Regions from separate parts of the Pontibacillus sp. HN14 genome, predicted to be linked through region 2. Evidence: riboswitches for the same ligand, from Rfam matches in the RefSeq annotation. Region 2 holds a riboswitch; each other region holds the start of a gene.
The links. Region 2 has a riboswitch for S-adenosylmethionine ahead of LQ226_RS15690 (methionine ABC transporter ATP-binding protein). Riboswitches for the same ligand answer to the same signal wherever they lie in the genome.
Positions count from the first base shown of each region.

Region 1: it holds a riboswitch for S-adenosylmethionine, as region 2 does, so the genes downstream of both, LQ226_RS01460 (Na+/H+ antiporter NhaC family protein) here and LQ226_RS15690 (methionine ABC transporter ATP-binding protein) in region 2, are expected to answer to the same signal.
Region 3: it holds a riboswitch for S-adenosylmethionine, as region 2 does, so the genes downstream of both, LQ226_RS00060 (methionine ABC transporter ATP-binding protein) here and LQ226_RS15690 (methionine ABC transporter ATP-binding protein) in region 2, are expected to answer to the same signal.

Region 1 covers NZ_JAJOLR010000001.1:286,107-296,277, reverse strand. Annotated here, with positions in the region: gene LQ226_RS01490 (S8 family peptidase) at 1-619, shown strand, start outside; gene LQ226_RS01485 (MFS transporter) at 1,251-2,525, shown strand; gene LQ226_RS01480 (hypothetical protein) at 2,631-2,804, opposite strand; gene LQ226_RS01475 (helix-turn-helix domain-containing protein) at 2,773-4,053, opposite strand; gene LQ226_RS01470 (C40 family peptidase) at 4,539-5,441, opposite strand; gene LQ226_RS01465 (YflT domain-containing protein) at 5,655-6,002, shown strand; SAM riboswitch class I at 6,167-6,275, shown strand; gene LQ226_RS01460 (Na+/H+ antiporter NhaC family protein) at 6,388-7,680, shown strand; gene LQ226_RS01455 (sigma-70 family RNA polymerase sigma factor) at 7,927-8,523, shown strand; gene LQ226_RS01450 (hypothetical protein) at 8,520-9,251, shown strand; gene LQ226_RS01445 (S-layer homology domain-containing protein) at 9,399-10,171, opposite strand, start outside.
Region 2 covers NZ_JAJOLR010000005.1:146,783-156,953, reverse strand. Annotated here, with positions in the region: gene LQ226_RS15735 (3-hydroxyacyl-CoA dehydrogenase/enoyl-CoA hydratase family protein) at 1-127, shown strand, start outside; gene LQ226_RS15730 (acetyl-CoA C-acetyltransferase) at 147-1,322, shown strand; gene LQ226_RS15725 (acyl-CoA dehydrogenase family protein) at 1,336-3,120, shown strand; gene LQ226_RS15720 (arsenate reductase family protein) at 3,470-3,829, shown strand; gene gcvH (glycine cleavage system protein GcvH) at 3,903-4,286, shown strand; gene LQ226_RS15710 (DUF2553 family protein) at 4,345-4,518, shown strand; gene LQ226_RS15705 (ribonuclease M5) at 4,697-5,056, shown strand; gene LQ226_RS15700 (thioredoxin family protein) at 5,071-5,382, shown strand; gene LQ226_RS15695 (TlpA disulfide reductase family protein) at 5,490-5,900, opposite strand; SAM riboswitch class I at 5,984-6,090, shown strand; SAM riboswitch class I at 6,315-6,420, shown strand; gene LQ226_RS15690 (methionine ABC transporter ATP-binding protein) at 6,543-7,574, shown strand; gene LQ226_RS15685 (methionine ABC transporter permease) at 7,564-8,232, shown strand; gene LQ226_RS15680 (MetQ/NlpA family ABC transporter substrate-binding protein) at 8,249-9,097, shown strand; gene LQ226_RS15675 (carboxymuconolactone decarboxylase family protein) at 9,185-9,541, shown strand; gene LQ226_RS15670 (YuzK family famiily protein) at 9,742-9,918, shown strand.
Region 3 covers NZ_JAJOLR010000001.1:2,153-12,323, forward strand. Annotated here, with positions in the region: gene LQ226_RS00020 (dimethylarginine dimethylaminohydrolase family protein) at 1-205, opposite strand, end outside; gene LQ226_RS00025 (YqcI/YcgG family protein) at 237-965, opposite strand; gene LQ226_RS00030 (hypothetical protein) at 1,179-1,379, opposite strand; gene LQ226_RS00035 (LTA synthase family protein) at 1,913-3,826, opposite strand; gene LQ226_RS00040 (DUF4083 family protein) at 4,326-4,505, shown strand; gene LQ226_RS00045 (NAD(P)H-dependent oxidoreductase) at 4,564-5,115, opposite strand; gene LQ226_RS00050 (ArsR/SmtB family transcription factor) at 5,243-5,560, opposite strand; gene LQ226_RS00055 (hypothetical protein) at 5,741-6,016, shown strand; SAM riboswitch class I at 6,175-6,282, shown strand; gene LQ226_RS00060 (methionine ABC transporter ATP-binding protein) at 6,434-7,453, shown strand; gene LQ226_RS00065 (methionine ABC transporter permease) at 7,443-8,105, shown strand; gene LQ226_RS00070 (MetQ/NlpA family ABC transporter substrate-binding protein) at 8,122-8,952, shown strand; gene LQ226_RS00075 (M20 family metallopeptidase) at 8,977-10,171, shown strand, end outside.

The DNA of each region.
Region 1 (10,171 bases), on a different contig from region 2:
TGTCATCGGGGTAGCCCCATCAGCTGAACTTTATGCTGTTAAGGTATTAAACAGCAGCGGCAGTGGTTCTTACAGCGGAATCGCAAAAGGGATTGAATGGGCCGTCGACAACAACATTGACGTTGTAAATATGAGTTTAGGCGGAAGCCGTGGCTCAACAACATTAGAACAAGCAATGGATCAAGCTTACCAACAAGGTGTTTTGTTAATAGCCGCGGCTGGAAATGAAGGATCTAAAGGAAAAAAGAATACCATCGGATATCCAGCTAAATACGCATCTGTTGTTGCTGTTGGAGCAGTAGATGAAAGCTTGAACCGTGCCTCTTTTTCTTCCGTTGGTGAAGAATTAGAAGTAATGGCACCAGGAGCTAATATTTACAGTACACTACCAGGCAATACTTACGGCTCTTATAACGGAACGTCAATGGCGTCCCCGCATGTAGCCGGTGCTGCAGCACTCATTTTAGCTGAGGACAGCTCTCTTACTAACCAAGAAGTGCGCAGCTTACTAAATAGTACCACAACGCCTTTAGGCGATGCTTTCTATTACGGGAATGGACTCATTAACGTACAGGAAGCAGTAAATGCAGCTACTACTACTTTTGCAGTAGCACAATAAATGAACTTTCCCCTTCGTTCCCCGGCCATGCCGGGGATTTTTTTGTGTTCCATAATCCTTATAGCTAAGAATTTTTAGTAGTAAAGGGCCGATACGATTGATGAGTGCTTGGGCTTGCCCAGGGTCAACTCGCTCTCCTAGATTGAAATGTGCAAGCTTGGTGCCTAGGACCGTACGGATAAGACAGCTTTTTGGAAAAGGCGTTTAGCCTTTGGAAAAAAGATGACTTATCGCGCTAGGTCCTCCACGCTGGAACTGAACTGGCTCTTCTGCCCACGGGAGTTTAGCAGTTTCCAAGCCCACCTTTGCCATATTTGGATGAACGGCAACATGCATTATGCGGAGAGGTCACCTCACACAATTCGTGCCTCAAGGCCGTTCACCCCCTATGTAGTCAGGGCTTGTTCGGGGACTGCGAGACTCCTACGGGGGAAAGAGCCTAGGGGAGACCCCACAGAGAGCGAATGCGAACGAGGAGTCTTCCCAGCTCCCCCTCGGAAAGCGAGTTGTCCCCGAACAAGCCCGAGCACTCATAAAATATAACGGCCCATATGGATCACATCCATAACCAACAACTAGAAGCCTAAATGGAAATGCATATACCTTTACAAAGGATAATAAGAAGCATAATATGAATCTTGGTGTTTTTAATCGAATAGACAACAAAGCAGAATCCTGCTACCGACAAGAACATCAGAGGAGGACTCTTATGACTCAAAAAAAATCACCTATATGGACGAAAAGCTTTTTATTTATTTCCTTAAGCAATTTTTTCTTATTTCTTACCTTCTATGCTCTTTTAACCACATTACCGATATATGTGACCGATGATCTAAACGGCTCCGAGTCTCAGGCTGGTTTAATCGTTACGCTTTTCTTACTTTCAGCTATTCTGGTAAGGCCTTTTTCTGGAAAGTTATTAGAAGACTTTGGGAAGAAAAGAATGCTTTTGATTAGTTTGTTGTTATTTATGCTCACTACATTCGTATATGTAGCGGCTACAAGTTTTTATTTATTATTAGCGCTTCGATTTTTCCATGGGATTTGGTTTGCAATCGCCACAACTGCTGCAGGTGCTATTGCGGCGGATATTACTCCAGATAGTCGTCGCGGTGAGGGGCTTGGATACTTTGCAATGTCAATGAATCTCGCAGTAGTGGCAGGTCCATTCCTAGCCTTAACCCTATTAAATTGGCTTAGCTTCTCAACGCTCTTCATAATACTCGGTGCTTTACTCGCCGGTGCTCTTCTATTCACTAGTTTAGTATCCGCACCAGCAACAGAAGCTCCTTCAAGTAAGAAGAAGTTAAGCTTTCATGATTTATTTGAAGTAAAAGCTTTACCGATTGCGCTTGTAGGAAGTTTATTAGCTTTCTCCTACTCAAGTGTCATTTCATATATATCTATCTATACGAAATCACTTGGATTACTAGAAGCAGCTAGTTTCTTCTTTGCCGTATTCGCCATTGCTATGCTAGTCTCTAGACCCTTTGTAGGCCGACTATTTGACTCTAGAGGACCAAGCATTGTGATTTATCCGTCGCTCGTTCTATTTGCACTTGGTTTGCTTACGTTAAGTATTACAGATTCATCCTTTATGCTATTGCTCTCAGCTACATTCATTGGTCTTGGCTATGGTAGCCTTGTCCCTTGCTTCCAAACGTTAGCCATTCAATCTGCCGACCATCACAGAAGTGGACATGCAACAGCGACATTCTTCACATTATTTGATACAGGTATCGCCACCGGCTCCTATGTATTAGGCATAGTAGTGTCGCTACTTGGATATCATTCGTTATATTTTATAATGGGATTATTCGTTTTCGTTGTGATGTACCTTTATAAAGTTATGACGAATAAAAAAGCAACACGACTAAGATCGCAATCGACCGTGCACTCCTCTTAATCGCGTTGAGGTAAATCGTTTGAATTTGACAGATATTCACTTTTGATCAGAGGAATAGCTCATACAAAAAGCCCCGAACTCAACCAGAGTCCGGGGCTTTACTACTTAAATGTCTGTTAATTCAATTGTGCAAGGTTCTGGCTCTTCGTCTAATGCCTGCGCAGTAAACCCACCTATTGCTGAAAAAGCGATCGCCCCAATAGCTAAAGCTGAAATCATCCATTTTTTCATACTTTCCCACTCTCCCTTAGGTAATTGATAATTTTTTATGTGATTCATTAGCCAGAGTCAAGTAATAACAAGCATCCTTATACCTCTTGTGTTTCTGCAAGCACTCAGCAAGCAGTTCACAGTAGAGTCCGATATAGAATTGGTTTTCATTATCGATAAAATAAGGAATGACTGTTTCCCTTAAATAATGCTCCAGACTAATGAGATCCTCTAAGACCCGGTATTTATACACCTGAAAATAATATCGAAGGATTTGAAAATCCTCTTGTTGATTGATCATCATTAAGCCTCGATCAATCCATTCTAATGCTCTTCCTTGATCACCTAAGGCGTAAAGAGACTCCACAATAGAAGCAATACTCGTTAATTTCCCTTTACTATTCTTATTCTCCTTATAGATCAAGCTCTTCTGAAAATAATCAATTGCTTTCTCATGATGAGAAAGAGCAGCGTGCAAGGAACCTAAATTATGATAGGCGATTCCTTTTAAATAGGAACTTTGCAGGTTACCAGCAGCTTTGACAGCTAGCTGAAAGCACTGATCCGCTTGCTCAAATTGGCGAGTACGCTTATAACAAATCCCAAGTAAAATTTGACAATCTCCACTACGTTTAAAATCAAATTGAACTGTATATAAATTTAGTGCCAACCTTGCATAATGAAGAGCCAGTGTCACATTTTGCAAAGAGGACTCATTGATCGCGGTCACGAAATACAAATCAGCTCTTTCACTATCACTTAATGTGTTCTGATATCCGATTGCCAACGCTTTCTTGTAATATTGCTGGGCTTCCTGATACCTTTCTTGAACATGGTGGTAGAGACCATAAAACTTCATATAATAGTAATGATGTTTCTCTTCAAATAAATCTTGCATCCTTTCTAATCGGTCCATGAGAACCGGCACTTCTGAAAGGTGGCGCATATGGAGATGATAGCGAACTTCATAGAGTTTAAATAATGACAAGGTACTCGGAGTGGAGAGTGTGCTTAATTTTTGCTTTAATTTCACATATTGCTCAGTCGCCTGGTCCGTTTCCCTTTGTAAAATAACGGTGTACCATTCTTGCAGTTCTTGTTCAAGGACCCCTTCATCTAGTTCTTCTTCAAGCGTTTCTACGGGGATATTCAATCGATTAAAGAGTAATTGAACAATTTCATCACTTGATTTGGTCAGCCCGTTCTCAATCTTACTTAAATAGGAGATTGAACAAATTCCCTGAGCTGTTTCCTCAAGCGTGCGGTTTTGGTTCAGCCGATGTAACTTTATCGTTTTCCCAACTTCAGAACCTTTCAATGTAAAGATCAACTCTCTCTCTGAAGAAGCACTTACTCTTTACTAGAGCATATGCTTCCTATCTCTCTCATACTCCTCTCACACCTCTCTTTATTTTTGGGAAAACCTAGAAGAAAAGACTGATAAAATCACCCTTTTGTCCCTTTATTTTCCCAAGCATATAAATGAGTATAGGATGTAAGTTAGACCCATCATAAATAAAAATTAGAAATATATCAATATTCTGATAATTTTCGATTCTTAAGTAGCAGGAAATTAAGACCAATTTTCACACATTAACTTAACAAACCACACCCATTGACCTAAATGAGCGCACATTCATTAGTCCATTGGACCCTACCCTCTCAAACGTCCTTAAAACTCTTATGTTTTACTTATTTACAGCCTGGGTAAATAACAAATAGAGATAAAATACTGAACTAAAAAGAGCCTCCTTGGAATGAAACCAAAGAGACTCTTAAACCGTCATACTAGTAAAGATTTAGTTACTTATTATATTGAAAAAGAGTGTCGTGTAAGGCTGTTGCAAATTCCGCACGAGAAGCTCGCTCATCGTACCCATCTTGTTTCATTTCGTCTGGGTTTCCACCTGTAACTTCTAATGCATTCTTAATCATAATTGCCATTTGCCCATGTGTAATGAATTCATCCGGTTTGAACAGTCCATTGTTAAAACCGTGAATAATGCCAAGTTCTTTCATTGCCGCAATTTGGCTAGCAAAGGTATGGCCAGCACTCACATCAGAAAACGGCTCTTGATTACTTGCCTCAAAACCAATGATATTGTTAATTAATGCAGCTGCTTGTCCTCTTGTAACAGGTTGGTCAGGCTTGAACGTTCCATCACGGTAGCCATTAATGATTTCATTCTCCACCAATTCTTTGATTGCTGTATAAGCTTCATTATTCTCATCTAAGTCATCAAATAATGCATTAACATCGAAGTTTTCAACTCGGCGCGCTGTTGCATACTTCGGACCCCAATAAGAATTATTCAATGATACGACGTCCACCCCTTTACTTGAAGTCGCACTAATGAAGTTATTATTTCCTACATAAATTCCCACATGAGAGATTCCTCTCTTGTAAGTATTTTTGAAAAATATTAAATCACCAGGTTTTAAGTTGCTTTTACTTACAGCTTCCCCTACAGTAGCCTGACTTCCTGTCGTACGTGGAATTGAAATGCCTACTTTATTATATACATACTGAGTATACCCAGAGCAGTCAAATCCGCTTGCGCTCTGTCCTCCAAAGACGTATGGTACCCCCATATGTGTTCTAGCTACGCTTAACAACTTGTCCGAATTGGTTGCAGCTCCTACTACAGATGCACTACTGAATGTGAACATAACGGCCATTCCACAAGCAATGATCTTTTTCAACATATTCCCCACTCCATCTTTTTCTAGTATCGTCTGTTTTTTCTACTAGGACCATTCTAACAAAAGATTGTTCGTCATAAAGTTACGGTTATATTACAATTTGTTTTCATATAAGTCATATTTTTCACATAACTCTTACAAAAACCATCCAAATGTTTCACAATACCTCTACAGGGAAGTGAAAAAGTGGAATAATAATGAAGGAGGAACTTTACAATGAAACCTTTTGTACGAGAGTACCAGAATGACGAAAAGCTTCAAAATGACGTCCAGAAATTAGCGGATAATGGTGTTACAAAGGATCATATCTATTTAATGACTCACGATGATGACCGCACTGAACGCCTCGCAGACAATACCGACGCAAATACCGTTGGAATAAACGAAATGAATATGGGAGAGATTGTCGGCAACCTTTTCAACAAAAAAGGTGACGAGCTACGTAATAAATTACAAGACCTCGGATTTTCTCAACACGAAGCTGAAACATACGAAGAACACTTAGATGAGGGAAAAGTCCTATTAATGGTTACAGATTCTCAAGACATTCAAAATATTATTTAAGAGATCATCCCAGTGTCCCATACACTGGGATTTTTGTTTTCCTTATAAGGGAAGGGATACAGAAAACATCTAAAAAGGTTGGACTTTTCTTGTATATCCATTGACAGTGCCCTTCTAAGTAAGTAAACTTAATCATTGCATGTAAAACAAAAAATGAATACTCCTTCTTATCACGAGAGGCGGAGGGACTGGCCCTACGATGTCTCGGCAGCGGGCTCATTTCATATGAGTGCTGTGCCAAATCCAGCAAGGTTAACACTTGATAGATGAGAAGAGGAGCTCGTATAGATTGCCCTCTTCTGATTAAGAAGGGGCATTTTTTATTGGACATGGATGAGTAGAACCCAACACACTCGACAAACTACCAAGAAAGAGGTGCAGCAACATGAATACCAACAAAGGAAATCCACTCGCCCTGTTACCCTTAGGGATCTTCTTAGTCATCTTTGTAGGTTCAGGTATCATTACAGGTGATTTCTATTATATTTCTATCTTGATTCCGGCTTTACTTGCAGCTATTGTAGCGATCCTGCAAAATCGTAAAAAACCTACGTTTGAAAAAGTTGAGCAGTTTGCCAAAGGGGCAGGCCATCCTGACATTATGATTATGGTCTTTATCTTTATACTAGCAGGCGCGTTCTCTTCTGTTGCCAATAGCATAGGAGCCGTTGACTCCACTGTAAACTTGGCTTTAACCTATTTACCTGAGAATTTAATCATTGTAGGAGTCTTTATCATCGCGGGCTTTATTTCCCTCTCTATGGGAACTTCAGTCGGGACCATTAGTGCTCTTGCTCCCATTGCTGTTGGAATTAGCGCTGAAACGGAATTCTCCGCTGCGTTATCATTAGCAGCTGTTGTTGGAGGGGCGATGTTTGGAGACAACCTATCCATCATTTCAGACACAACCATTGCAGCTGTTCGCACGCAAAAGACAGAGATGAAAGATAAATTTAAAACGAATTTCTTTATCGTTCTCCCAGCCGCGATTCTTACCATCATTCTGTTAATTGTACTCACATCTGGTGGCGAATCTTCTGTGAATCCAGACAGCTTTAATGGATTGAAGGTCATCCCGTATATTGGTGTACTCATTGGTGCATTAGCCGGACTTAATGTTATGGCTGTATTAATTGGAGGGATCCTTTTATCTGGTGTCATTGGAGGAATAAGCGGCGACTATTCACTTGATGCCTTCATGACCAATATTACATCTGGGATTAACTCGATGTCTGAATTAATCTTTCTTACAATTATCATTGGTGGAATAGTCGCCATGATTAACCAAAACGGCGGAATCCAGTTCCTCCTTCACACATTAACCAAAGGCATTCGATCTAAAAAAGGTGCCGAAGGAAGTATTGCAGGGCTAGTCGCGACTACAAACCTTGCAACAGCAAATAATACCATCGCCATTATTACAACCGGTCAACTAGCTAAAAATGTAGCAGATGAATACGAGATCGACTCAAGAAAATCGGCAAGCTTGCTTGATATATTCTCTTGTACCGTTCAAGGCTTAATTCCTTATGGAGCTCAGCTGTTAACTGCAGCGCAGATTGGAGAGCTATCGCCTATCGAACTGCTTCCTTACTCTTTCTATCCGATCTTAATTGCGGTATCAGGAATTGTAGCCATTCTAGTTGGATTCCCAAGATTTAAAAAAGCAGCTGCATAATGAAAGAGTCAGGATGTAATAAACATCCTGACTCTTTTTATTTCTACTCCCATAAAGTGAATGATAAACTTTACATAATGATTCGAACCAAGGATGTTAGAAACCCCTTTATCATAGGCCGCAAAAAAGGTTTCAAAAAAATTATAAAAAATTTCATTAAAAGTGAATCCCGTTGTGGAAACGTTCCGTCTTATTATTGAACGCACCCACAACCGAAGGATACATGGAATGAAAGGATGAACCAGGATGGGAGAAAAGGCTGCAATGGAAAAGCCCCCTTCTCGCCAAAACGACTCACTAAATTTACTAGAGATGGATTCAACAGAAGCTTTAGAAAAGATTATGGATGAGTATGGTGATGACGTGAAGCGCTTTGTTTACACCTATGTTAAGAATAGCGCAGATACAGATGATATCACGCAGGAAACGTTTCTGACGGTGTATAAGAAGTTACACACGTTTCAAAGCAAATCATCCTTACGAACTTGGATCTTTTCTATAGCCATCAATAAGAGTAAAGATTATTTGAGAAGTTTCCATACGAGGCATGACAACCTCTTTCAAAAGATCAAATCGTTTATTACAGAGACACAGGACGATTTAACACCTGAAACATTAGTTATGCGTGATGATGAATCCAGTGAGTTAATAAACCAGATCTTGAAACTTCCTCTTAAATACCGTGAAGTACTCATCCTTTATTATTTTAATGAATTTTCCATTAGAGAGATCTCTCAATCTTTGAATCAAAAAGAATCCAGTGTTAAAACCCGTTTAAATCGTGCCAGAAAGAAATTAGCTGAGCTATTGAATGAGGCAAGTCTCCAAAGGAGTGATCAATGATGAGTGTGGATCGGCAATTACAGGACTTGAAAGAGGACTATCACAACCACATTCCAACCTCCTTCACAGAGAAGGATAAACAACGCGTCTTTCAAGCGATTAGTCATGAAACGCAGCCTGAAAAACCTAAAATGAAACATTATTTGTTTAAGCCTGCTGCGATGACCGTGTATGCGACAGTTGTTCTACTTGTGGGCGGCGTAACTGTAACGCAACTTGAACCGTATAGTTCAAGTCCTTCAACGGAAACACCTGAAACATTTGACTCTGCCGGAGGAGGTTCCAATCCTGTCTCTGACAGTCAAAACAAAGCCATGATCTCCAAAGAAATCTCAACAGACTTTGAAGTAGGAGATCAAATAAACGGTATGATCCTTCAGGATATACAACCAAACTCCCTTTCTTTCAGCGGAGAAAAGGTGTTATCTGGACATATCGTTACAAAAGAGGGTACACCAGATCAATATCTGTTTCATATAAGTGATTTAACCAAAAGGGAACTGCCTTTAACAGAGGACCATGAGGGTGTACTGCTCCTCTCGTTAGAGAACGATACCCAGTTCCAAGATTTGTTGGAGAAAGCTGCTGCAGATGAGTCATTTGTAAAGTTTATTACCTCCAATTACAGCTACCAAAGTGGTGAAGCTGGAGCTGATGCCAGCCGATCCATTACAGTAGCGGGAGTCATCTTGAACGGTGAGTACCATGTGGTGACTCCCAAGAAGTAAGTTAGTTCCTCCCAATTTTAATAAATGAAATGCTGTTGCTCCGGTTTGCGATAAGGCCGGAGCATTTTTTTGTTCAAATCTCCATTTCTTCTGCTTCCTATCCCCCGTGAAATTGAAAACCCCCAGGCATGAGCCTGAGGGTTTTGCTTAATAGCGATCTTCATTTAATGTGGGTTCAATTTCCAAATACTTCAGCAAACTTACCGCCGCTTCTGCTTTCGTGATCGATTCGTTTGGCTCAAACGCTCCATCTTTTCCGCTCATTAATCCAAGTCGAGTGGCAAGAGCTACATGGCCTTCATATTCCATTTCAGATTCATCTGAGAAATCTGCTTCGAAAATTCCTTCTTTACTTGCAAGGTTGTCATAACCTAGTGCCTTAACAAGAAGCTTCGCGACATATTCACGCTCTGCTTCTTTTTCAGGATAGAATTTTTCCTCGTCTCCGTCGAGGAAACCTCTCTCTATTGCCGTCGTTAAATAGCGGTACAATTCAGTACCTTTCTCTACATCCTCAAATGGCACCTCATCACGTGAGCTGTAATAATAATCGTCAAAGCCTAGCCCCTTCATCATCAGCTCAATCACATCGGCCCGGGACAGAACTTCATCTGGATTTACTTTTCCATCTTCTACTTCAATCATATTATATTCGACTAACGTGCGGAGAGCTTGTTCAGCTGGATGTCCCTCTATATCTGTTACCTCTTTAGTATTTTCTACCACAGGTTCCATCGTCTGTTCATCAATCCAAACACCCTTCGTTGCGTCAAAGAATCTAGGAGACGTATAGAAGCCTGCATCAAGAGATGGTTGGTAGACAAGCATCGCTTCATCTTTATCATTATTTTCTTCTTTCTCCTCTTTCTCATCGAAAGGAGTGAAGTACTGAAGTTTTAAATCGTACTTATCAAGTAAAG
Region 2 (10,171 bases):
GACGCTTGTTGATGAACAGTACTTATTAGATTTGGAAAGAGAAGCATTCTTAAGTTTAGTTGGGGAACCGAAATCTCAGCAACGAATGCAACAAATGTTAGTTAAAGGAAAACCACTACGCAACTAAACAGATAGGGGGAAGTATTGTGAAGGAAGCTGTAATCGTTGCAGGTGCCAGGACGCCTGTTGGAAAAGCTAAAAAAGGAACGCTTGCAAATACGCGTCCAGATGATCTTGCCGCTCTGACCATTCAAGAGACATTAAGGCGGGCAGAAGGGTATGACGGTAATATCGATGACGTTATTATCGGCTGTGCCATACCGGAAGCGGAGCAGGGCACAAATATGGCCCGAAATATTGCCGGATTAGCAGGTTTACCGAATGATGTACCTGGTATAACCATTAATCGTTACTGCTCAAGCGGACTTCAAAGCATAGCTTATGCATCTGAACGTATTATGTTAGGACATAGCGATTCAATCATTGCTGGTGGTGCAGAGTCTATGAGTCTAGTACCTGTCCCTGGGCATGTGGTAAAGCCTAACGTAAAACTTGTTGAGAATGCGCCAGGTTACTACATGGGCATGGGATACACGGCAGAAGAAGTTGCGAAGCGCTTTGGTATAACACGAGAAGAGCAGGATGCATTTGCGGTGAGGAGTCATGAACGGGCTGCTCGTGCCATTAAAGAAGGAAAATTTGAAGACGAAATTGTACCAGTCGATGTTATGCACCGCTTTGTAGGGGCTGATAACAAACAGCACGAAAAGCAATTAACGTTTAGTGTGGATGAAGGCGTCAGAAGCGGCACGAATATGGAAGCACTCGCTAAACTGCGACCTGCCTTTTCAGTAGGTGGTTCCGTAACAGCGGGGAACTCGTCTCAAATGAGTGATGGAGCAGCATCTGTATTAGTCATGGAAAGAGGAAAAGCAGAAGCAGAAGGCTTAACACCTCTTGTTAAATTCCGTTCATTCGCCGTTGCTGGTGTAGAACCAGAAATTATGGGTGTAGGGCCTGTGAAAGCCATTCCAAAAGCGTTAAAGCTTGCTGGTTTGAGCCAATCAGATATTGGACTATTTGAGTTAAACGAAGCATTCGCATCACAGTCTATACAAGTCATTCGTGAACTTGGACTTGATGAAGAAAAAGTAAATGTTAACGGTGGAGCCATTGCTTTAGGTCATCCACTTGGGTGTTCAGGTACTAAACTGACTTTAAGCTTGATTCATGAAATGAAGCGTCGAAATGAACAGTTTGGTGTTGTCACAATGTGTATCGGTGGCGGAATGGGTGCTGCCGGAGTCTTTGAACTTATATAAGGGGGAAACCATAATGAGTGAAACAAAGGAAAGAGTATTTAAAGGTGGAAGCTTTTTAGTTGAAGATTTACAGGCAGAAGATATTATTACGCCAGAAGACTTTACAGATGAGCATAAAATGATTGCTAAGACTGCAGAGGATTTTGTTTTAGGTGAAGTGGTTCCAAAGATTGAGAACCTTGAAAATCATGAATTTGAGCATTCTGTTGCCTTACTTAAGAAAGCGGGAGAACTAGGCTTACTAGGAGTAGATGTACCAGAAGAATATGGTGGTCTTAACCTTGATAAGATTAGTTCATCTCTTATTACTGAGAAATTCTCAAGAGCTGGTGGCTTCTCCGTTACACACGGTGCTCACGTAGGTATTGGTTCACTTCCGATCGTATTCTTTGGTAATGAAGAACAAAAGAAAAAGTACCTTCCTCTCCTTGCTACAGGTGAAAAAATTGCTGCCTACGCTCTAACTGAACCAGGCTCTGGATCGGATGCATTAGGAGCGAAAACGACAGCTAAATTAAATGAAGCGGGTACGCACTATGTGTTAAATGGAGAGAAACAGTGGATTACAAACTCAGCGTTCGCTGATGTATTCGTTGTTTACGCGAAAATCGATGGAGATAAATTCACAGCCTTTATCGTAGAACGAGACTATGGTGGCGTTTCTACAGGACCTGAAGAGAAGAAAATGGGGATTAAGAGTTCCAGTACTCGTACCCTGATCTTAGAAGATGCAGAAGTTCCAGTCGAAAATGTTTTAGGCGAAATTGGTCGAGGTCATGTGATTGCCTTTAACATTCTAAATGTTGGGCGTTATAAGCTAGCTATTGGTGGTGTTGGTAGTTCAAAACGCGCTCTTGAACTTGCCGTTAAATACGCGAATGAAAGAAAGCAGTTCAAAACGCCAATCTCTAGCTTCCCGCTTACACAGGAAAAGCTAGGCACCATGGCTGCTAATACGTATGCAAACGAAAGTGCGGTTTATCGAACTGTAGGTCTCTTTGAACAGCGAATGGGTAAACTAACTGATGAGCAATTGAAGGACGGAAAAGCAATCGCTGAAGCGATTGCTGAGTATGCAATTGAGTGTTCGTTAACGAAGGTATTTGGTACTGAACTGCTGGATTACGTTACGGATGAAGCGGTTCAAATCCATGGCGGATATGGATTTATGGCTGAATATGAGGTTGAGAGAATGTATCGTGACTCTCGAATTAACCGAATTTTCGAGGGTACAAATGAAATCAACCGCATGATCGTTCCAGGTACACTATTGAAGAAAGCTATGAAAGGTGAACTACCTCTTCTTCAAAAAGCTCAAACGTTACAAGAAGAGCTTATGATGATGATGCCAGAAGAGCCAGGTACAGAAACATTAGAACAAGAGAAATACTTGTTAAAGAACGCTAAGAAAATAGGCCTCTTAGCAGCAGGATTAGCAGCTCAGAAATTCGGTGAGAAACTTGAGCAAGAACAAGAACTTCTTGTTAACATCGCAGATATTGTAGGGGAGATCTACAATATGGAATCAGCAATCTTACGTACAGAGAAAGCTATTCAATCAAGCGGTGAAGAGAAAAACATGCAAAAGTTAGCTATGACTCAAGTTTATACACAAGAATCATTCAATCGCATTGAAGCACATGCGAAAGAAACGCTAATTGCAAGCGAAGAAGGAGATTCCCTGCGCATGATGCTATCAGCCCTTCGCAAACTAACGCGTCACACACCAACAAACGTTATCAAGAAAAAACGTGAAGTTGCAGCTAAAGTAATTCAAGAAGAGAAATACGTCCTATAATTGACCAACCCAAAACCCTCCCATTTGTTTGATCAAATGGGAGGGTTTGTTTTTCATATAAGCTTACTTAGCATAGGACTTGAAGCTGTGCTTTGTTAATTTGGATGAGGTCATAGCCTCTTAGCAATGGAATATGTCAATTGTGCATGTTTTTGTTAATCCCTATTTGGCAGAAGTGGTTCGGAAAATTGCGAGACTCCTGCGGCATGAGGAAGCTGTCTTGTCCGTACGGTCCTAGGCGCCACGCTTGCACATAATTTTACCCTATGGATTTGTTGTCTAATAATTAGGAAGCTACGGTAAAATATGATAAAATAATGGCACATATTATAAAAAAGGAGGTCCTTCTATGGCGTTAACGGTTTACTGGTACCCACAATGTGGTACGTGTAAAAAAGCGAAGAAATGGTTGGATGACCAAAACATCTCTTACGAAACGATACATATAGTTGAACATCCACCATCTGAAGATCAGCTAAAAACGTTAATTGAACAAAGTGGCTTACCAGCAAAGAAGTTTTTCAATACGAGTGGCAAGAAATATCGTGAACTCGGCATGAAGGACAAACTTCAAGATGCGACTGAAGCCGATATGAGATCTTGGCTAGCATATGATGGTATGTTGATCAAGCGGCCCATAGTTACAGATGGAAATCAAGTAACAGTTGGGTTTAAAGAAGAAACGTTTGAAAATACTTGGAAGTCTTGATGAAGTAAAACATCTGGCTCTTTGAGCCATGTTTAATACATTTAAAATGTAAAAGTAAAATGGAGGGTTATGAATGAGCGTACCAAAAGAGTTGTATTATTCAGAAGAACACGAATGGGTGAAAGTAGAAGGAGACAAAGTACGTATTGGTATTACAGACCATGCACAATCAGAACTAGGTGATATCGTATTCGTTGAACTACCTGAAGTAGGAGATACAATTGAAGCAGATGAACCTTTTGGTAGCGTTGAATCTGTAAAAACCGTTTCCGAACTTTATGCGCCGATCTCTGGTAAAGTTGTAGGCATCAATGGTGAGCTTGACGATAGTCCTGAGTTTGTAAACGAAGCGCCATATGATAAAGCTTGGATGGTTATTGTAGAACCATCTGACCAGTCGCAAATTGAGAAATTAATGTCAGCTGATAAATATCAAGAAATGATTGCTGAAGACTAATATTGGCATCATACTATCCTCAATCGTAGGACACCTTAAGCACAAGGGGTGAACTAAGATGGAGAATAATCGTCAGTCTTCCGCACCACGAACTCGGTCTGCAACAGTACCGGGAGCGAAGGTTACGAACACCACTAAGCACAAGCAACAGAAGCAATCGTGGAGAGGGACAAGTGATCCTTCTCGCGTTGATAAGTATGTAGATTGTGATGAAGAAAACGGTTGGTGTTAAGGGAAATGGCAGTGGGGCTCCACTGCCATTTCTTTATCTATATGTTCATCATCAGGAATTTTATTTATATCAATAGCGGCCTATTTTTTATTATTTTTGCGGTGAAGTGAGAATTTATAATCCAAATCACATATAGTAATAAGAAACACTTACGTTGGAAAAAAGACAGGTGGTTGCGATGAACGAAATCAGTGCACTTGAAAAAGTGATTATCGTAGAGGGCAAAACTGATAAACAGCAGATTCAAAAAGTAATTAATGAAGATGTTGAGATTATATGCACAAATGGAACATTAGGGGTAGAGCGGCTAGAACAGCTTATTTTGGACTATGACCTGGATCATAAAGACGTCTTTATACTAGTTGATGAAGACCATTCAGGTCACAAGTTACGAAAGCAACTCTCTTTCGAACTTCCTCATGCTGAGCATATTTATATAGATCGTTCATTTAGAGAAGTGGCTGCTACTCCAGAAGCAGAGTTAGCTTCAGCTTTAGTAAGCAGAAGTATATCGGTTGATCCTATTTTTTTAACATAGTTAGGTGGTTTTCTTTGCAAACAGTATCTGACCAACCTTTAAACCAGTTCACTCAAAGTGAAAATGATGTTGATTTTCTTTTTATTCATAGCCCCTTTTGTGGGACTTGTCATTTGGCAAGAAAGATGTTGGAGACAGTAGAGGCGATAAAAGAAGTCCCTCTCAGTGAATTGAATGCAGCCGTTCACCCAGATTTTATGTGGGAATACCAAATAGAAAGTGTCCCATGTCTTTTAATACTTCGCAAAGGAACGACGCTCGAGAAATTGTATGCATTTCACTCAGTGCCTTATCTCTATGAAAAAATGAATTATTATCAGCTATAATAAGAGGCTGTCCAATAGGACAGCCTCTTCTGTATGTCTGCAGTTATTGGCGAAAGATGATTTCCCGAGAAATAATTAGGCGAATCGTGTCTGTAGCTTCTGTAGAACTACAGTAATGTACCAATGGTTTTCATGACTTCCATTACGTCTGCTTTATCTCCAAAGGTTGCTTCAATCATCCCTTGCTGATTAATAACTACAGTTGTAGGGACGCCTGTACATCCGTAAAGGTCATAAATTTCACGTCCTCGATCAATCAAGGTAGGTTGAGACAGAAATTTATTAGCAAACGCAATACCTTCTTCAGCGTTTCTTTCTCTTCCGGTTACATTAATCGTCATCATTTTGACTTCATTTCGATTTAAGGACTGATAAAAGTGTTCTTTCTTTGGAAGGTCTCTTGAACAGTCTGGACACCACGAAGTAAAAAAAGTTAGAACGATTACTTTACCTAAATCTTGTTCCAACTCATATTGACTACCATCTGTAGCTGGAAGTGTGAAGTGAGGTGCTCTCATGTTGCTTGCCTCCTTAACCTATAAATATTGACTCATTAACTACCACCATGCTAACATATATCCTAACTTTATATCGATTTCAGATCTTATCTGGAGAGGTGGAGGGACTGGCCCTTTGAAACCCGGCAACCATCCTGTTTTTTAGGAACGGTGCTAATTCCTGCGAAGCGAAAGCTTTGGGTGATAAGAGAGTTGACGTGATTTGCGTTTCCCTCTCTTTGGGAAACGTTTTTTTATATTTATGTAGTAGAAAGTGATTATTGTGTAGGTTGACGCTCGCGTAAAGAGTTTAGTGGGTAAATTCTGAATGAAACGAATTGAGTGAAAGTTTTATATTGACTGAATGTTAAAGCGCATGCTAGAATTCTTTCTAGACTTAAAAGAGTTAAAGCGTTAATTGAATAAAGGATTTTACTCTTATCACGAGAGGTGGAGGGACTGGCCCTTTGAAGCCCGGCAACCATCAAACTTTGTTTGAAAGGTGCCAAATCCTGCTAAGCATAGCTTAGACAGATGAGAGGACGAATCGGTTTAGATAAACCTTTCTGTCCTCGTGTGGGATAGGAAGGTTTTTTTATTAGGGACCCATATTTGAAGAGGGTAGGGTCTGGGCGTTATTGCTTTTGAAAAGGAGGAACAACCGTGATCTCAATCAAGAATTTACAGAAAGTTTTCAAATCTGGTACAAACCAAGTTCAAGCGGTTGATGATGTGAATTTGAACATCGAAAAAGGAGAAATTTACGGAGTAATCGGATATAGCGGTGCTGGTAAAAGTACTTTTATTCGCTTGCTTAACCGACTAGAGGATCCAACAAGCGGTGAGATTGTAATAGACGGGGAAGACATAGCCAACCTTAGAGCAGGACAGTTACGGAAAGCAAGGCAGGAAATTGGAATGGTATTTCAGCACTTTAACCTTCTTTGGTCTCGCACTGTCAGAGAGAATATTGCTTTTCCTTTAGAAATAGCAGGTACACCAAAACAGGAGCGTCAAGAGCGTGTAGATGAGTTGATTAAACTCGTCGGTTTAACAGGAAGAGAAGATGCTTATCCTTCACAACTAAGCGGGGGTCAAAAGCAACGTGTCGGTATTGCCAGGGCGCTGGCTAACAGGCCAAAAGTTCTCTTATGTGATGAAGCAACCTCTGCCTTAGATCCTGAGACAACGGATCAAATCTTAGATCTGTTAGTAAACATTAACGAACAGTTAGATTTAACGATTATCCTCATTACTCATGAAATGCACGTTATTCGTAAAATTTCACATAGGGTCGCGGTCATGGAAGAAGGAAAGGTTGTGGAAGAAGGGGATGTATTAGACGTCTTCCTTCATCCTAAAGAGAAAGTTACGAAACGCTTCGTAGAGCAAATAATGGGTGACCAGGAGCAAGATGACACCATGGAAACGATGCTAGCTGAGTATCAAACTGGGCAAGTCGTTCGTTTGCACTTTGTGGGTGAGAAAACCAATCAGGCTCTCATTAGTGAAGTATCGAGGGAGTTTCCTTCCGTAAGCTTTAATATCTTGCAAGGGAAGATCACTCAGACTAAAAAGGGTGCTTATGGAACTCTGTTTGTTCACATCGATGGAACAGATGAAGATATCAAGAAAGCCATCCAGTATATATCAGAAACGTCTGTCGAAGTTGAGGTGAATCATAATGTTTCATGAGTTATTTCCAAACGCTAATATAGAAGATCTTGTCACTGCTACGAAAGAAACCTTATATATGACTGCTCTCTCAGTAGTAGGGACCTTTATATTAGGACTGCTACTTGGTCTTCTGCTTTACTTAACATCAAAGCAGAACATATGGGCAAATAAACCATTGAACTTTATCGTCGCTACGATTGTAAACGTGTTTCGAGCGATTCCGTTCATTATATTAATTTTACTCTTATTCCCTTTCACTGAGTTTTTAATTGGGACAATTAGAGGGCCGAATGCGGCGCTTCCAGCTTTAATTATTGGTGCAGCTCCTTTCTACGGTCGTCTCGTAGAAATAGCTCTTAAAGAAGTAGATAAGGGAGTGATCGAAGCTGCTAAATCGATGGGAGCTAAGACATCGACGATTATATTTAAAGTGTTGCTTCCGGAATCGATGCCAGCCCTTGTTTCGGGGATTACGGTAACATCTATTAATTTAATTAGCTATTCAGCCATGGCCGGAGTTATTGGAGCCGGTGGCCTTGGAGACCTGGCTTACCTTAAAGGGTTCCAGCGCTGGGATTTCGATGTTGTCTTCTTAGCAACGATATTAATTGTCATTATTGTATTCCTATTCCAATTTGTTGGAGATTTTATATCAAATAAATTAGATAAACGATAAAAAGGAGAGAAAAAGAATGAAGAAGTTTTTAACGTTATTCCTTAGTGCTTTATTTATTTTCGCACTTGCAGCTTGTGGATCAGCTGAAGAGGACTCAAGTAGCAATGGCTCAGAAGATTCTGGCTCAGAAGATTTGGAAAAAGTGGTTATTGGTGCTTCAAGTACACCGCACGCAGAAATCTTAGAGAAAGCTAAGCCGATTTTAAAAGATAAGGGAATTGACCTTCAGATCGATACCTATACGGAATATATCCTTCCGAATAAAGATTTGGCTAGTGGGGCAATTGATGCGAACTATTTCCAACACACGCCTTATTTAAAAGAACAGAAAGAAGAATTTGACTACGATTTCACAAGCCTTGGACCTGTTCACAATGAACCAATGGGCGTATATTCAAAGAACATTACGGATATAGATGAGATTCCAGAAGGCACTGAAGTGATTATGCGTCGTTCTGAATCTGAGCATGGTCGTATTCTTTCATTATTCGAAAAGCAGGGTCTAATTACGTTGAAGGAAGGCGTAGAGAAGAAATCAGCTAAAATTGATGATATTGCAGAAAACCCTAAAAATCTGAAATTCAGTCCCGATGTTGATGCCGGTCTTCTACCGCAGAACTATGAGAGAGAAGAAGATGCACTTGTAGCCATTAATACAAACTATGCAATCGAAGCAGGTTTAAACCCGACTGAAGATTCCTTGTTTATTGAAGGGGACGACTCCCCATACGCGAACCTTCTTGTGACTAGAACAGAAAACAAAGATAGTGAAGCTTTACAAACTGTTTTAGAAGTTCTTCAATCAGAAGAAATTCGTACATTCATTAAAGAAGAATATAATGGAGCTATTGTACCTGTGAAATAATTAAAACCATCTACTCCCTCCTTGGATAGAATGTAAACTCATCGCTCATAATAGTGGTAGTTACTTTTATCCTGGGAGGGATTTTTTATGGAACAACATCAAGCACAGAACTCAACGGAAAAAGCGTTACTTACGTACAAGCATGGTATGGGATTATTCCAAAAAGAAATGCCAGACTTGGCTCATCATTTTAGTGAATTTTCGGAGGCTTGCTTTAAAGAAGGCAAGATCTCAAAAAAAGATAAACAATTGATGGCTTTAGCTATTGCAGTTGTAGCTCAAGATGAATATTGCATGATCTATCATTCTAAGGGTTGTCTTGATAATGGAGCCACAAAAGAAGAGATGATGGAAGCGTGCGGTGTGGCAGCAGCTTTTGGAGGAGGAGCAGCTTTAAGTCAAGCTGTAACTCTGGTAAATGAGAGTATTCAGGAACTGCATTAATATCTGAAAATTGCATAAATGAGAGTAAGTAAGAGCAATTTCGATGTATTTTAGGGTACGAAAAGGTATCGCTTTTAGGTTTTGTAAATTGTCAAACCACCCTTTAAATCGCGTTTATATGGACTTTGTTCTGGGAATAAGGTTTATGCTAAACTAAATTGGAAAACAATTGAAGGGATGGATTCACTATTAGTGACCAATTGAACTTAAACTACACAAGTGAGATGGAAAAGGCGATGCATCAGTCTCACGGAATAGGCTATCAAGAGTATAGTCGCCGAATCGACCAACGTTTAAAGGTAGAGCAGCGTAGGGAAGCAGAGTACCAAGCAAGTCGGCAAATTGTAGCAGAAGTTGATCGGCAAATCCATCGATAAATATTGTTTATAAAAGGCTTTACTTATAAATTGTAGCAGGCGAACGTTTTCGCCTGTTTATTTTTTTTGGCCTAAGTGTAGCATTTTAGCTAAATCAGCCAGGGGCAGGTGGTTTTCAATCTGATGGTTTTGTTGTTACTATATTATATAGGAAGTTTATAGGCGAAAATCACGTTTTAAACCCCTCATAAGTTTCCACTACCTTGATAGGGATAACTTATAATACCGCGTGGTAAAAAGTTGATATTACTTT
Region 3 (10,171 bases), on a different contig from region 2:
CGTGCTGGTCTTGCAACACGCGCACAAATTGTTCATGCTGTTCTTGAGCGAGAGGGATATTTATATTTTGATTCTGATAATGTTTCTGTGTTTCGTTGATCACTTCAGTAATTTCCATAAAAGAAGGTTTCACGACGAGGACTTTGTGTAAGGTATCGTATTCTGATCTACATTGGATGCGGTTGTCTGTTTCTAAACTCTTCATGCTTGTAACCTCTTTCTACTGATTTTTAACGTTATTTATGATGGAATGGACACTTGCCTTCAATTGGCTTAATGTCGTCTCCTATAAAAGACTGTTTCCACTCATTATGCGTAGGATCGCCAAAATGGCTGATGTCAGGATGAGTAGGGAGCTGGTCCCATTTCTCAACGCGGGCTCTCACCTTCTCCCGAGACATGATTCCTCCTTTTTCAGTTCCCTCTAAACCTTGAAAAATCACCCGAGGCTGGAACCCCAAAATTAAGCTGTTCCCGAGATTTCTCGTCTTCCGTTGTTTATAGGCAGGGGCATTTCCGAAGGTGAAAATCGGCTCGCCCCCAAAGTGAAAATCCCATAAATAATGCTCAGGATCCTTTGGTGCACCTTCTGGCCAAGGGAAGCGATCCTGATTGTGTAAATACTGTAAAATCTCCCAAAAATACGAGCGGTAATAATCCACTGATTTTTCCTCTTTTTCGGGTTCCACAAAGATAAACAACCCGTGCCGCGGCGCATTCGGTTCCTTGAACAAACTTAAGAAACTTTCAACGGCTTCAGGTAGGTGGTCCCACTTATCATGACTTATATAGGAATAACGAAGCTCGCCTATTTTTTGAGCCTTCATACCAAAAAAACAAGGAAACGTTGGATCCGTCACAATTTCACTAAACGTTTGATATTCATTCACAAGCCACTCAGGCAGGTGATCAGACTTGTCAAAATCCTCTTTCGTAAGCAAATAAGGGCTTTTCGTTTTTAACATGTTTCTTCTCCTTTATATGTAATTCGTGATGGAGAATCTTGGATGCATGCTATCTAGTGTGTATAACCTGATTTGGGAAGGGTGAAACATTCTATTGTAAAATAGTTTTAGAGGAGATAGAGGGAGAAATCGCTTTCAATATTTTACAGAAAATATGGATCTAACTAAATAAAAACGCACCCCCATCGGAGGTGCGTACTAGAGCTTTGTATGTTATTGAAAATTATTCCCATCATGTCGATGTCTGGCCTGGTCTAATGACGTTTCTGTATAAACCTGAGTCGAATCACTAACGTTTTTGACCCCTTCTTCAGGATCAATATTTAACTTTCTTTTCTTCGCAATCATATCAATCACAAAACCAAGAACAAGGAGCGCTCCCATAATGATCAGCAAAAACAGCCACATAGGCATAGCGGCATCTCCTTTCCTACCTTAACCTGATTTACTTTTGTAGCTTTATATTTTTAGTATATCATAAGTATGATCTGAATTGTATTTTATTTCCTTATATATGGAAGAATCAGGTGTTATAAGTTCCATGAGGCGAGCTTGAAGATTTGCTCATTTTCAGTAAGCTATTTAAGCCCTTGTTATCTAATTCAGCACGTTTCCGTCTCTTCTATACTTGGTAAAGGTGGTTCGGGAAAGTGCGAGACTCCTGCGGCAACGTGAGCCTATCCAGCTCCGGCGTGGAGGACCTAGCGTGATAAGTCATCTTTTTTACAAAGGCAAACCGCCTTTTCCAAAAAGCTGTCTTATCCGTACGGTCCTAAGCACCACGCCTGCACTTTTAAACTAGGTGAGACCCCGGAGGCCGGCAAAGGCGGTTGAGGAGGCTCATCAGCTCCCCACAGGAAAGCGAGTAGTTTCCAGGCCCACCTTAAACTCAACTAAAGCCCAATAAAAAAGCCGCGCAAACAGTTACGTTTGCGCGGCTCGTCTTATTATTTCTCTTCATTAGGAGAGTCCGTTAACGGTTTGTCCTCTTCCTCATCATCTAAGAATCGAAGTAAATCCCCGTATACAAGCTTATCAGACAGGTTCAATTCTGTTTGAGCTTTTTGGACAATGGTATCACATTCAGAACCTTCTAGTTCTTGCCCTGTCGCTTTATCGTAGCACTTCTCGGATTCACCGTCGTAGACGTATTTGTCAGTAATAACGGATCCATCACGTAGAATCGCTAAGTCTTCGCGATCTTTAGCAAGTAGGTCTGTACCAAACTGAATATCGTCTTCCGTTTCAACTCCTAGTAAGTTTAGGATCGTTGGCTTCACGTCAATTTGACTTCCGACTGTATCCATTGTTTTCCCTTCAAGACCAGGGGAGTGGATGATGAATGGAACACGCTGCAATTGCGTGTGCTCAAATGGTCGGATTTCAGTTCCTGTAATTTCAGCCATCGCACGGTTATGGTTTTCAGAGATTCCGTAGTGGTCACCGTAGAATACGAATACGGTATCTTCATACTCGCCGGCTTTCTTCATGTCTTCCATGAATGTCTCTAAAGATTTATCCATATAACGCGCAGTTTGGAAGTAACGGTCTACTGTGCCGTCTCCAGTGTTCGTGCGGTCGATCATGACATCCTCTTCGTCGTTAAGAACGAAAGGATAGTGGTGCGTAAGCGTAATGAACTTCGTATAATATGGTTTCTCTAAGCCTTTAATCTTAGACATGGATTGTTTAAAGAACGGAATGTCCTTTAAGCCATAGTTAACAGAGTTCTCCGTTGTAACATTATAATCTTTCTTCGAGAAGAAACGATCATAACCTAAGGCTGGGTACATCACATCGCGGTTCCAGAAACTATCGTTGTTTCCGTGGAATACGGCAGATGTGTAGCCTTTTTCTTTTAGAATTTCAGGTGTTGCATTGAACTCGTTACCAGCATTGGTCGTAAAGACGGCTCCACGAGGAAGTGGATAAAGGGAGTTCGCAATTGTGAACTCAGCGTCTGATGTCTTTCCTTGACCTGTGTTGTGGTAGAAGTTATTAAAGTAAAGCGTATTTTTGTCTCTTACTAAATCGTTTAAGAATGGAGTAACTTCCTTGCCGTTTACTTTGTAATCAATAATAAAGTTCTGCAAGGATTCCATTGAGATCAGAACAACGTTTTTGCCTTCAAGTTCTCCGAAGTTTTCGCTTTTCGGGTCTTTCTGACTGGATAAGTAACTGCGTACTTCTGTTAACTCATCACTTTCAGCGAAAACGCGGTGACTCTGGGTGTTCGCTGTCATAATAGAATCGTATAGGTGGAAGTTATACACACCCATAAGTTTTACGAACATCGCACGGTCGAATGTACGTGTTAATAACTCAGAACGTTCGTCGTTCGCCATGTTCAGGTTTAATGAAATGGCTAGAAGCGCGGTAGCAAATAAAGCGCCCATTGTACGCTTTTTCACGCTGAGTGTGAGCGTACCTTTCTTCATGCGTGCCCAAACCATTAATGCGACTACGTCAACCCAGAACAGTAAGTCTGTAAAGCTCATTAATGACTTAGCACTTCCGCCAAGCTGAGCGAAGTTCTTGTACTGCATCAATACCGGGATGGTAATGAAGTCGTTAAAGAATCGGTAATACACGACGTTTGCAAATAACACAAACGACATAATGAAGTATAAGGTTAGAAACGCTTTAATCCGTTTCGCTTTTGGAAAGATAAAACTAAGTCCTAAGAAAAATAAAATCGACCCTAGTGGTGTAAGAGCCAAGATATATTCTTGCGTTGTGTTTTCTAAATCTAGGTTAAAAGAAAATCTGAATGCTAAGTACGATTTGGCCCATAGCAAAACTGTCGCTATGAGGAAGAAGAATAGTCCATTCTGTAGCAATCGGTCTACTCTTTTATTCATGTGTGATCCTCCTTTGATCGCCTGGTTCCATGATTGATTGTGATTGAGGATATCGTGCTTTTTATCTGTATAGTCAAAGTACTTGAGATCCTACATTTACAAATTCTTTAGAATTTCATTATAGAACGATTTTTGAAAAGGTCAATGGGAACACTACTAAAATTAGCCAATATTCCTATAAAAATAGACTTTATTCATAGAAATGTCACTCTTTAATGCCTTCGACCTTACAAAAAGTTAACATGCATTTAATATAATATCAAAGGTTATTTTTTACATAAATAGTAAATTAAAAAAGCCTGTCCTCGGTATCCTCCTTTATACTCACCAATTCTCAACCTTCTAAACTATAAATTCTACTTTAGCCAAGTGAAGCGTGCCAGACACCCTTTCGTGTTGTAAAGCACCGCAGGGTGTCTGACACGATCATCTTTTTCCGTTTTTTGTTAAATGCTCTCGGGTGTTCTACTATATAATAAGGAAGAGAGGAGGTTGGCTGTTGTCTGGTATTGGGCTTTTAGGTGTGGTGTGGCTCCTTTTGATTGTTGGGCTCATCGTTTTGTTCCTAGTATCCTTTACGTATTTCCTTAGGAGAACGTTTCAAAAAAATGTCGGCGATCGGTTGGAACGTGTGGAGAAGAAAGTGGATGGGTTGACGGAAAAATTTCAGAAGAAATGACATGGGGAATATATAATAGGAGAGAGGCAGGAGCCTCTCTCCTTTTGTGTATCCGTTATTATACATTAAACACTTCAGCAAGATGCTGACGAAGTTCTGTCATATACGTATCGATATCAGGGTTTTTGATTACATCAAATGCGCCAAAGCTCTTCAGTGGTTCCATACCGACGTATTTCTGCATGTTATGAAGATGATCAATTGCTCCTTCGAGATCTTGGCCTTTAAAGAATTCTTCGTCTTTACTGAACGCATCTTTTGGAGCGTTCCATGTTGTAGAGAACATGTACTTTCTTCCGGTCATCAGGCCACCTTCTCCGTACTTACCTCCACCGCCGAAGAAAATACCTGGTTCATAAACTGAATCCATATAAGTCTTTGTTGCACCAGGAAGGCTGAACCAGTACATCGGTGTTTGAACAACGATGGTATCAGCCCATTTGAATTTTTCTTGTTCTTCTTTTACATCGTAGCCTTCACTTACAACTGTTGTTTTGACTTCATATTTTGAAGAGAGCTTGGTTACAATTTCATCATAAAGCGTCTTATTCAAACGTCCCTCAGCAATTGGGTATGGTTCGTGTCCATTTATAACTAGAATATTGTTCATCTTAAACATCCTTTATCATATAGTTTTATTGTTCGAAAACCATCGAACTGTTTTAAACTATAGCACCCTATTAAGTGGAATGCAAACAAAAAAAGAACCACCAAAAAATGGTGGTTCTCCGAACACGCTATAAATCTTCTTCATTTACTTTTCCGATCGCGTCGAGTAATCCAGGGAACTTTCCTTCAATTTCTTCTGTCCGTATGGAGTAAAAATGCTCCTTTCCTACAATTCTGGCCTGGATAAGCCCGGCTTCTCGTAATACTTTTATATGATGAGATACGGTTGATTTCGGTAATTGAAGTTGAAGCGTGTAATGGGTACAGTTATTCTCATGCGTGTCCCGAAGACACCGGATAATCTTAGCTCGGTTCGGTTCACTCAGGGCCTGCAAAACTTTTGTAAACGTTACGCTTTCAATTGGTGGATGATAAGGTATTTTCATAATTCATATTGTATCGATTATCATACTTGAAGGCAAGACAGTGGACTCTTGATAGTTGAAAAGGGTCCTGTGTACTGAGAGTCTTTTAGAACCTTTTTTTAACAATATGCAATTTTGTGGCATAGCTTCTTCAAGAGAAGGGTATTCCCTTTACATAATTAAAAAAAGGAGAGAAGAACCATGCCAAAAGCATTATCTGGGAAATTGGCCTTATTTATGTTAGCGATCTTCGTCGGGCAATTACTCGCGCTTTTAATTGTCGGCTCCATAGAAGGACTTCTAACGATTGTCACCTTCTCACATCTTACACGCTACACAGCGATTATCGGTCTGATCGTCGGGGTTGCAGGTGTCTTACAAGAAAACGGAAAGGGGAGAATCATTCCGATTTTAACCCTTGTACTAAGTGTTGCATTAGCAGCCTTTAATGGCTATTTAATGTTTATCTGGGGATAACCTGTGAAAAGAAATCCGTAATTGTCAGAGTCGCAGTCGTTTCATAGCTCACTTAACGATTATTAAAATTTTTAACTAAAAAGTTTGAAAAATCCTTTGACATTTTTATGATACACTTGTAACATATGGATTAACGAAAAACACATATGCATACAATCTTCTTATCCAGAGAGGTGGAGGGAATGGCCCTTTGAAACCTCGGCAACGGATCCTGATTAACAGGGCACCGTGCCAATTCCTTCAAGCATACGCTTGAAAGATGAGAAGAGACGGATCTACATATACGTAAATCCCCTCTTCTTATTTTTTTAAGAAGAGGGGATTTTTTATTGTCCATAAGGGAGTGAAATGGACCGGATTTAGCTATAAAACCAAGTTATCATATCTGTTTTATCAGTATTAAAGGAGGCAGGCAGCATGATCGAGTTACACAATATTGAGAAAGTGTACCATAAGGATGAACAAATCATTCGAGCAGTCGATGGAGTGGACCTATCAATTGATAAGGGAGCTATTTACGGCGTAATTGGATTTAGCGGGGCGGGGAAAAGTACACTCCTTCGTTGCGTCAATCTCATTGAGCGCCCTACATCTGGAGAGGTGAAGTTAGACGGGGAGGACCTGACCAAGTTGCCAAAGGCAAAACTAAGGAAAGTCAGGCGGCGTATTGGCATGATCTTTCAACATTTTAATTTGCTAGAATCGAAAACCGTCTATCAAAACGTTGCTTTCCCCTTACTTCTTGACGGACAAAAAGGGAAACATGTGGAAGCTAAAGTGAAAGAGCTTCTCGATTTTGTTGGCTTAGCTGATCAAGCAGGGAAATATCCAGATGAACTCTCCGGCGGTCAGAAACAGCGTGTAGGTATTGCGCGCGCCCTTGTCCGGTCTCCTGAAGTCCTCTTGTGTGATGAGGCGACTTCGGCGCTTGATCCTCAGACGACGGATGCGATTCTTGATTTGTTAAAGGAAATTCGCGATCAGTATAAGATTACGATTTTAATGATTACCCATGAGATGGGAGTCATTCGTGAGATCTGTGACCGGGTTGCTGTAATGGAGGGAGGAAAGGTGATCGAAGAAGGATCGGTCTTTGATATTTTCTCTAGTCCCAAGCATCAGACGACAAAGAACTTTGTGAGTTCGGTGATGAACGATAAGATTCCGGATTCGATTCTAGAGGCTCTAGACAGTACCCGCCATGTGTACCGGATTACGTTCTTACGGGAAAAAGCATCTGAGCCCATTCTCTATAGAGCTGCGGCTCAGCACAATGTTGAAGTGAATGTGTTATACGGGCAAATAACTGAATTGCAAGGTGAACCATTTGGAAGTCTGATTGTCGAATTTATTGGAGGAGAGAAAGAAATTTTTAAGGCCCTTCATACAATCGGGCAATCCGTTACATTGAAAGAGGTGACAAGAAATGCAAGTTGAATTAGCTACATTTTGGCCAAAGATTTTAGAGGCAACACAAGAGACTGTCGTTATGGTAGGCATCGCTTTACTGTTTGCGGTCGTAATTGGATTACCCCTTGGGATTTCTCTCGTTGTAACGAGGAAGAATGGACTGCTAGAGAATGGCCCTCTATTTACTGTATTAAACGGCGTGGTGAACTTCTTCCGTTCAATTCCGTTCATTATCTTGCTTGTTGCTATTCTACCGATCACTCGATTTATTGTCGGTACTTCAATTGGGACAGCGGCAGCCGTGGTGCCCCTTGTATTCTTCTCAGCGCCTTATATTGCAAGGCTCGTTGAGAGTAGTTTGCTAGAAGTGAATCCAGGGGTTGTAGAAGCAGCAGAATCGATGGGAGCCACACCCTGGCAAATCATTCTACGCGTATTTTTGCCAGAAGCATTAAGCTCTCTCGTGTTAAACATCACGATCGCAACAATCGGCCTTGTCGGAGCATCGGCGATGGCAGGTTTTGTAGGAGGCGGTGGTCTTGGAGATTTAGCGATTGCCTATGGGTACCAGCGCTTTGAGACAAACGTCATGATCATAACGGTGATCCTGTTGGTCATCATTGTTCAAACCGTTCAAACATTAGGAAATTACGTATCAAAAGCAGTTCGTAGACGATAAAAGGAGGAAATTACATATGAAAAAGTGGATTGTATTCATCGCAGTATTAACAACATTAGGAGCGGCCCTTGCAGGGTGCGGCAGTACGGAAGCAGAAGGGGAGACCAAAACCGTTAAAATTGGAGTCAGTGGTTCTGGAGTACCTTTGTGGGATCCGATTAAAGAACGTGCAGCAGAAGAAGGGATTGATATTGAGCTTGTCGAGTTTGCCGATTACGTTCGACCGAACCTTGCCCTTGCCGATGGAGATATTGATTTAAACGCATTCCAGACGGTTTCCTATTTCGATGCGTTCATTGAAGAACACGACCTCGATCTTGAGCCGATTGGAACGACGCTTATTGCACCAATGGGCGTTTACTCAGAAAAGTATGAAGACCTAAGTAACATCCCAGAAGGAAGCGCGATTGCGTTACCTAAAGAAGCAACGAACATGGGCCGGGCACTACTTCTTCTTGAGAAAGCTGGCTTGATTGGACTTCCGGAAGACTTTGATGGGAACGGATCATTAGAGAAAGTCGAAGAGAATCCAAAGAATTTAGAATTAACTCCAGTTGTAGCTGCGCAGACACCTCGCGTGTTACCAGATGTAGCTGCAAGTGTGATTAACAACGGTGTAGCTGTTGAAGCAGGATTTGTCCCTGTTGAGGATGCGGTATTTATTGAAGGAGACACAGCGACCCCTTATATTAATATTATTGCAGCACGAGCTGATGAAGCAGATAAAGAAGCGTATCAAAAAATTGTAGAGATCTATCAAACAGAAGAAACAGCTGAACACATTCGTGAAACGTATAACGATTCTTTAATCCCGACGTTCGTATCATTAGAGAAAATTGGCTGGTAATCGCCAGTAAAAGGAGTGAACGGCATGAGTACAGTAGAGAAAACGCTTGAAGGAGTCGTGACGGGCTATGTGGATGACCGCGAGGAAGTCTACTTAGATGTGAGTCACCGCATCCATCAGAATCCAGAGATCGGGAATGAAGAATATTTTGCCAGTGAAACGTTGTGTAAGCTGTTAGAAGGAGAAGGATTCGAGGTTACAAGAGGCATCCCGGAACATGAGACAGCTTTTATCGCTCGGAAAAAAGGGAGCGCGAAAGGACCGAAAATTGGCTTTCTCGCAGAATACGATGCTTTACCTGGACTTGGGCATGCTTGTGGGCACAATATTATTGGAACAACGAGCACACTTGCTGCGATCTCCCTTAGTAAAGTTCTCGACCAGACTGGAGGAGAGGTGGTCGTCCTCGGAACCCCGGCTGAAGAAGGGGGACCGAATGGAAGTGCGAAAGGGACATTTGTCAGACACGGTCTTGTTCAGGACCTTGATGCGTGCATGATGGTTCATCCATCCAATCAGACGAACGGAACATCTGACTCCTTGGCTGTTGATCCGCTAGATTTTGAATTCTATGGTCAATCAGCCCATGCCGCAGCGAAGCCAGAGTACGGGATAAATGCGCTAGATGGTGTCATTCAGCTCTTTAACGGAGTCAACGCCATTCGCCAACACGTCACAGATGACGTACGTCTTCACGGTGTCATTCTAGATGGAGGCGTCGCTCCAAACATTGTTCCTGACTACGCAAGAGCACGCTTCTTTGTAAGAGCCGCTACCCGCGAGGCGTGTAACGAAGTGACAGCAAAAGTAAAACGCATCGCAGAAGGAGCAGCCTTAACAACCGGAGCTTCTGTAAAAGTCACACCCATTCAAAACGGCGTCGATAACCTCGTTTTGAATACTCGATTTGATGAAATCTTCAAAGAGCACATCATAGCCCTTGGAGAGAACTATATCGAAGAAGGCCGCGAGGGGATCGGTTCAACCGATGCAGGAAACATCAGCCAAGTCGTACCAACCATCCACCCCTATATCAAAATCGGCTCCTCTGACCTCGTCCCCCACACCGACGCATTCAGAGAAGCAGCCATTTCAAAACGTGGCGACTTAGCCCTTCTTCGTGGATCAAAAGCACTTGCCTTAACTGGCCTTGAATTACTAACGAACGAAGAATCCTTGCAAGAGGTTCAGAAAGAATTTGAACTGAAGAAGAATGGTT